DNA from 3 places in the Variovorax sp. DAIF25 genome. Region 3 is predicted to be linked to each of the others. Evidence: predicted binding sites of a transcription regulator. Region 3 holds the regulator's gene; each other region holds the start of a gene.
What was found. The regulator sigma-54, encoded in region 3, starts transcription at its own class of promoters, with help from an activator protein. The targets are predictions, from matches to a motif close to TGGCANGNAANCTGCTTT.
Positions count from the first base shown of each region.

Region 1: a site for sigma-54 is predicted at 1,147-1,164, ahead of R0232_RS33570 (pilin). Genes of this name have one in related genera too.
Region 2: a site for sigma-54 is predicted at 756-773, ahead of nirB (nitrite reductase large subunit NirB). Genes of this name have one in related genera too.

Region 1 is NZ_CP136636.1:7,251,537-7,253,798, reverse strand. It holds gene R0232_RS33580 (CHASE2 domain-containing protein) at 1-180, shown strand, start outside; gene R0232_RS33575 (3',5'-cyclic-nucleotide phosphodiesterase) at 207-1,010, shown strand; gene R0232_RS33570 (pilin) at 1,233-1,688, shown strand; gene R0232_RS33565 (pilus assembly FimT family protein) at 2,172-2,262, shown strand, end outside.
Region 2 is NZ_CP136636.1:6,691,432-6,693,693, forward strand. It holds gene R0232_RS30985 (DUF1289 domain-containing protein) at 1-58, opposite strand, end outside; gene R0232_RS30990 (YbaK/EbsC family protein) at 55-555, opposite strand; gene nirB (nitrite reductase large subunit NirB) at 984-2,262, shown strand, end outside.
Region 3 is NZ_CP136636.1:753,827-756,088, forward strand. It holds gene lptB (LPS export ABC transporter ATP-binding protein) at 1-259, shown strand, start outside; gene R0232_RS03540 (RNA polymerase factor sigma-54) at 290-1,879, shown strand; gene R0232_RS03545 (phospholipase D family protein) at 1,890-2,262, shown strand, end outside.

The DNA of each region.
Region 1 (2,262 bases), 880 kb from region 3:
GAGGTGCTGGCCGCCTACCGGCGCCAGGACTGGGCCTTGGGCCGAAACTTGCTGGACCCCCTCCTCGTGGCCGATGCCAAAAAAGTCCTTTACCAGCTCTACGCGCAGAGATTAGCCTCGATGGCGTTGCGTCCCCACGACCCGTCGTGGGACGGTGCGACCCGGTTCGAAACCAAATGACAGACACAGACAAGGGGTCTCTCACAATGCAGGTTCGTGTGCTGGGTTGCTCGGGCGCCATCGCCAAAGACTGCCGCACCACCTCCTTCCTGGTCGATACCGACCTGCTCGTCGATGCCGGTACCGGCGTCGGCGATCTCACCCTCGAAGAAATGGCCGGCGTCGACGACATGGTGCTCACGCACTGCCATCTCGACCACATCGCCGCCCTGCCCCTGATGCTCGACGCCGTCGGTGGCCGCCGCACCCGACCGCTGCGCGTGCATGCGCTGCGCGCCACCATCGAGGCGCTGCGCGCCCATGTGTTCAACAACATCATCTGGCCCGATTTCGAGAGCATCCCGAGTCCCGAGGCGCCCTTCGTCACCTTCCACGACATCGCCGTCGGCCAGACCCTGCTGCTCGGCAGCGCCACGCCCAAGCGCATCGAGGTGCTGCCGGCCGTGCACACCGTGCCCGCCTGCGGCTTCGCCGTGAGCCGTGCCGACGGCGGTGCCCACTGGGTCTTCAGCGGCGACACCGAGCGCAACGCGCCGTTCTGGGACCGCGTCAACGCGCTGGAGGTCGCGATGCTCGTCATCGAGACGGCGTTCAGCAACCGCGAGCAGGCCCTGGCCGAACGCAGCCTGCACCTGTCGCCCACCATGCTGGCCGACGAGCTGGCCCACATCGAGCCCGGCAAGGACTACCCGATCTACATCACCCACACCAAGCCGGCCGAAACCGAGGAGATCATGAGCCAGATCGAATCGCTGGCCGGCCGGCAGGTGCCGGGGTTGGCGCAGCGGGACATCCGCTGGCTCAAGGCGGACGGCATCCTGACCTTCTGAGCCCCGCCGCGGCGGCACGGATGGCATGACAAATTTGTCACCATGTGTCGCATCTTGATACATCTTCTGTCACATGCAGTAACGCCAATGTGGTCAGGGGTGACGCGTTAGGTCGCTGACGGAGCGTCAAAACGGGTGGCACGGATGCTGCGGAAGGTTCTTCGCTCCGGGGGGAGGACTCCCGGGAGTGACAACCAACCCAACCAACCTGGAGTTAGTGAAATGAACCGTCGTACGATCGCCCGCCGCGCGCAGGCAGGCTTTACTCTTATCGAATTGATGATCGTTGTGGCGATCATTGGTATTTTGGCGGCTGTTGCCTTGCCCGCTTATCAAGACTACACCGCGAAGTCGCAGGTTGCGGCCTCCCTTGCAGAAATCACCCCCGGCAAGGTCAATATGGAAACAAAAATTACCGAAGGCTCGGCCGTGTCCAACGCTGCGGATATTGGTCTGCAAAGCGCAACCTCCCGTTGTTCGGCCATCACGCCGGCTTTTGTTGTGGCGAATAAGGGTGTTGCAAGTATCAGCTGCACCATGATCGGGGGCTCGCTGGTAAACACCAAGACAATCACTTGGACTCGTGCTGCAGATGACGCGGCTACTAATCCTGGTGCCTGGACTTGCGCGACGACCGTTGTCAACAAGTTGGCACCGAAAGAATGCCCCGGCGTCTAACATTATTGCGCTCCTAAAGCCGCCTTTTGGCGGCTTTTTCGTTTTGAAGCTACTAGACGTAGATTTCGAACCGCGTGGAAAAAATCAACGGATTTTTCTCGGGGGTGTGGCTGATTTGAGGTGGTTACGCGAGCCTGGGTATCAGTGCTAGGTTGAGCGTCATCGTCAGCCGCTGTGCCTGTCCCAGAAAATCTATTGAAGACTTACACAGAGGTTTCGCACAACTCTTCTCAGGTCTACGTCTTCCTCGCCTGCCGTTGCTCGATTCGATTTAGAGAGTCAGCGAACTTGGTATTTTGGACAAACGGTTGCATACAGGGTTTGAACGGCAACCTTGATGCACAACCTAGAGGCTACAAACGTTACCATCAGAAACATTCATCATTTGCGCCAAGTATCGTGGACCAATGGTTTCTTAGCAGCTCGACTAGCGCATGTGCGTGTCCGCCAAAAAAACTGAAAGGCTTCACTCTGGTCGAAGCCATGGTTGTTGTTGCCTTGGTCGCTATCTTGGCCGCGCTCGCAATGCCTTCATTCAACGGCGCGATTGCCAATCAGCGAGTGAAATCCGCTG
Region 2 (2,262 bases), 1.4 Mb from region 3:
CCCGCTCGCGCAGCTCGGCGGCGCGGTCGGCCAGGGCCTGTGCTTCGGCGACGTTCACGCCGCGGCCACCACCACGTCGGCCACCGGCGCGCCCGTGAGCGTCTCGAGGTCGTGCGGGCGCAGCTGGAACACCGCATGCGGATGGCCCGCGGCGGCCCAGATCTCCTCGAAGCGGAACAGCTCGCGGTCGATCAGCACCACCGGCTTCGTGACATGGCCCACGGGCGACACGCCGCCGATGGTGAAGCCGGTGCGCGCCTTCACGAAGTCGGCGTCGGCGCGGCCGGTCTTGCCGACGATCGCGTCGACCTTCTTCTCGTCGACGCGCCGGTCGCCCGAGGTGATGACCAGCACCGCGACCTCGTCGCTCTTGCGCCGGAAGATGATGCTCTTGGCGATCTGGCCGACCGCGATGCCGAGCGCGTCGGCCGCCTGCTGCGCGGTGCGGCAGGCGTCGTCGAGCATGCGCGGCGCATGCGGATGGCCGGCGTCCTGGAGCACGCGCGCGACGCGCTGGACACCGTCGGGAAGGGAATGGAGTTCGGAGCCGCACATGGCTTGGGTCTTCGGAGTTCGTGGGGGCGTGCGCCCCGCGTTGCAGGCACCCGAGCATACGAAAAAGCCCCGGGCGCCGGCGCCGCGGCCGCGCGGCCACCCTTTCGGGCACCGCACCAATGCGGACAGCGCCGCACCGCCGCCGCGCCACTTTGGGTGCGATTGCGGTGCGCGCACGGGCCGCCACCGCTCTTTTTCGGCGGCATGGATATTGCTCGACCCCATCGCGGACCTCCCGGCCTGGGTGGGTCCGCAGTGCCTCCGCTAACGACGGCGGGGTTCGAGCGAGCCGATGGCGATGAGCCACCGGATTCGTTTGTCCATCCGATTATTCGCATCCGTTCCGTCGCGGAGGCCCCCTGCCGCTGTCGCCCCGACAGCCCCGGTGGCCTGCATCCGAGGACCGGCTGCCCCCGCAGGACCTCACCATGAAAATCGCAGTCATCGGCCACGGCATGGTCGGCCACAAGTTCCTCGAGCAGCTCCACGCGCTCGGCATTCCCGGCGCGGAAGTCACCGTCCTGTGCGAGGAGCCGCGGCCGGCCTACGACCGGGTGCACCTGTCCGAGTTCTTCGCGGGCAAGACGGCCGAAGACCTCTCGCTGGTCGAGCCCGGCTTCTTCGAGCGCAGCGGCTTCACGCTGCGCCTGGCCGCGCGCGCGGTGGCGGTCGAGCGCCGCAACAACACCGTCACCACGGCCGACGGCGAGGTCGTGGCCTACGACAAGCTGGTGCTGGCCACCGGCTCCTTCCCCTTCGTGCCCGCGGTGCCGGGCCGCGACCGGCCCCACTGCTTCGTCTACCGCACCATCGAGGACCTCGAGGCGATGAAGGAATGCGGCGCGCGCTCGCGCAGCGGCGTGGTGGTGGGCGGCGGCCTGCTCGGCCTCGAATGCGCGAAGGCGCTGCGCGACATGGGCCTCGAGACCCACGTGGTGGAGTTCGCACCGCGGCTGATGGCGGTGCAGGTCGACGAGGGCGGCGGCCGCGCGCTGCGCGAGAGCATCGAGGCGCTGGGCCTGCACGTGCACACCGGCCGCAACACGGTGGAGATCGTCGACGGCGCCGCCGCGCGCCACCGCATGGTGTTCGCCGACGGCAGCTACCTCGAGACCGACATGATCGTGTTCTCGGCCGGCATCCGCCCGCGCGACGAACTCGCGCGCCAGTGCCTGCTGGCCGTGGGCCCGCGCGGCGGCGTGGCGGTCGACGACCACTGCCGCACCAGCGACCGCGACGTCTACGCGATCGGCGAATGCGCCTCGTGGAACGAACAGACCTTCGGCCTGGTCGCGCCCGGCTACGACATGGCGCGCGTGGCGGCGCGCCACATCGCGGGCGAGCAGGAAGCCGCCTTCACCGGCGCCGACATGAGCACCAAGCTCAAGCTGATGGGCGTGGACGTGGCGAGCATCGGCGACGCGCACGGCAGGACGCCGAAGTCGCGCGCCTACCAGTTCATCGACGAGCGCAAGAAGGTCTACAAGAAGATCGTCGTCAGCGAGGACGGCAAGCTGCTGCTCGGTGCCGTGCTGGTAGGCGATGCTGCCGAATACGGCACCCTGCTGCAGATGGCACTCAACGGCATCGCGCTGCCCGAGGATCCCGAGTTCCTGATCCTGCCCTCGAGCGACGGCAAGGCGAAGCCGGGCCTGGGCGTCGAGGCCCTGCCCGACAGCGCCCAGATCTGCTCGTGCAACGACGTCA
Region 3 (2,262 bases):
GCGCTTCATCCTGCTCGACGAGCCCTTCGCCGGCATCGACCCGATCGCGGTGATCGAGATCCAGCGCATCATCAGCTTCCTGAAGGAACGCGGCATCGGCGTGCTGATCACCGACCACAACGTGCGCGAGACGCTGGGCATCTGCGACCACGCCTTCATCATCAGCGACGGCCATGTGCTGGCACAGGGCACGCCCTCGGAGATCGTCGACAACGCCGAAGTGCGCCGGGTCTACCTGGGCGAGCACTTCCGCATGTGATGACCCTCGTGCAAGTCATTTCCTGAGGGCATGAAACAAGGCTTGTCGCTGCGCGTTTCGCAGCATCTCGCGCTGACGCCTCAGCTGCAGCAGTCGATCCGGCTGCTGCAGCTCTCCACGCTCGAACTGAGCCAGGAGGTCGAGCAGATGCTCGACGAGAACCCCTTCCTCGAGCGCACCGCCGAGGAAGCCGCGCGCGAGGAGTTCGGCCTCGACGCCGCCGACACGCCCGCGCCGCGCGAGGACACCGAGCGCGAAGCCGAGAGCGACTACGCGAGCGCCGCGCCTTCGACCTCGACCACGTCCACCGAGACCGCCTCGTCGTCCGAGGCCGAGCCGGCCCTCGACTCGCCCGAGCGCGAGCCCGACTGGGAAGGCGACGGCACCGTCGACATGGCGCCCGACGACAGCGAATGGGGCAGCGACGCGCCCGCGCGCAACAACAGCAGCACCGGCGACGACGAGCGCGCCGATGCCACCGAGCTCGCGCGCAGCCAGGAATCGCTGCAGTCCTTCCTGCACCGCCAGGCGCTGAGCCTGCGGCTCAACGAGAACGACAGCGCCGCGCTGCGCTTTTTGATCGAGTCGCTCAACGACGACGGCTACCTCGAGGATTCGCTGCCGGCGCTGGCCTCGGGCCTCGCGGGCGACGACAACGACCAGTTCGACGAACTGGTGCACCACTTCCAGGTCGCGCTGGGCTTGCTGCAGAGCCTGGAGCCCGCGGGCGTGGGCGCGCGCGACCTCGGCGAATGCCTCGCGATCCAGCTGCGCGCGCTGGCCGACGAAGACGAAACCGAGGACGAGGAGCTGGTGCGCAAGACCGCGCTCGCCATCTGCAAGCAGCCGATGGAGCTGCTCGCGCGGCGCGACTTCAAGCGCCTCGCCACGCTCACGCGTACCAACGAGGAACTGGTGCGCTCGGCGCTGCAGGTCATCGCGCGGCTCGAACCCAAGCCGGGCCGCCGCTTCGTCGATGTCGAGCGCAACATCGTCATTCCCGACGTGATCGTCACCAAGACCGGCCGCGGCACCAACGTGAAGTTCCGCGTCATGCTCAACCCCGAGGTGATGCCGCGGCTGCGCGTGCACGACATCTATGCCGGCGCGCTCAAGTCGCACAAGGGCGAGGGCAGCCAGGCGCTGTCGCAGCGGCTGCAGGAGGCGCGCTGGTTCATCAAGAACATCCAGCAGCGCTTCGACACCATCCTGCGCGTGAGCAACGCCATCGTCGAGCGGCAGAAGAGCTACTTCGTGCACGGCGAGCTCGCGATGCGCCCGCTGGTGCTGCGCGAGATCGCCGACGAGCTCGGGCTGCACGAATCCACCATCTCGCGCGTGACCACCGCGAAGTACATGTCCACGCCCTTCGGCACGGTCGAGCTCAAGTACTTCTTCGGCTCGGCGCTGGGCACCGAGACCGGCGGCAATGCCTCGAGCACCGCGGTGCGCGCGCTGATCAAGCAGTTCGTCGGTTCGGAGAGCGTGAAGAAGCCGCTGTCGGACAGCCAGATCTCCGAGATGCTCAAGGAGCAGGGCATCGAGTGCGCGCGCCGCACCGTCGCCAAGTACCGCGAGGCGCTGCGCATCGCGCCCGCCAACCTGCGCAAGGCCCTGTAGAAAGCCGCCGATGGCCCGACGCCTGCTGTCGCGCTGTGGGCCCTGGGTGTTCGCCATCGCGGCCGCGCTGTTGGCCGCCGGTTGCGCCTCGCTGCCCGACGAGGCCCCGCGCACGCCCACCAAGGCCATCGCCGTGTCGAAGGACACTGCGCTCGGGCGCATCGCGCTGGCCGCACAGCCCGACCCCGACCTCAGCGGCTTTCGCCTCATGCCCGGCGGCGACTTCGCCTTCGACACCCGCATCCAGCTCGCGCGCCGCGCCCAGCGCACGCTCGACGTCCAGTACTACCAGATCGAGAACGACGAGACCGGCCGCTACCTGCTGCGCACCCTGCGCGATGCCGCGCAGCGCGGCGTGCGGGTGCGCGTGCTGATGGACGACC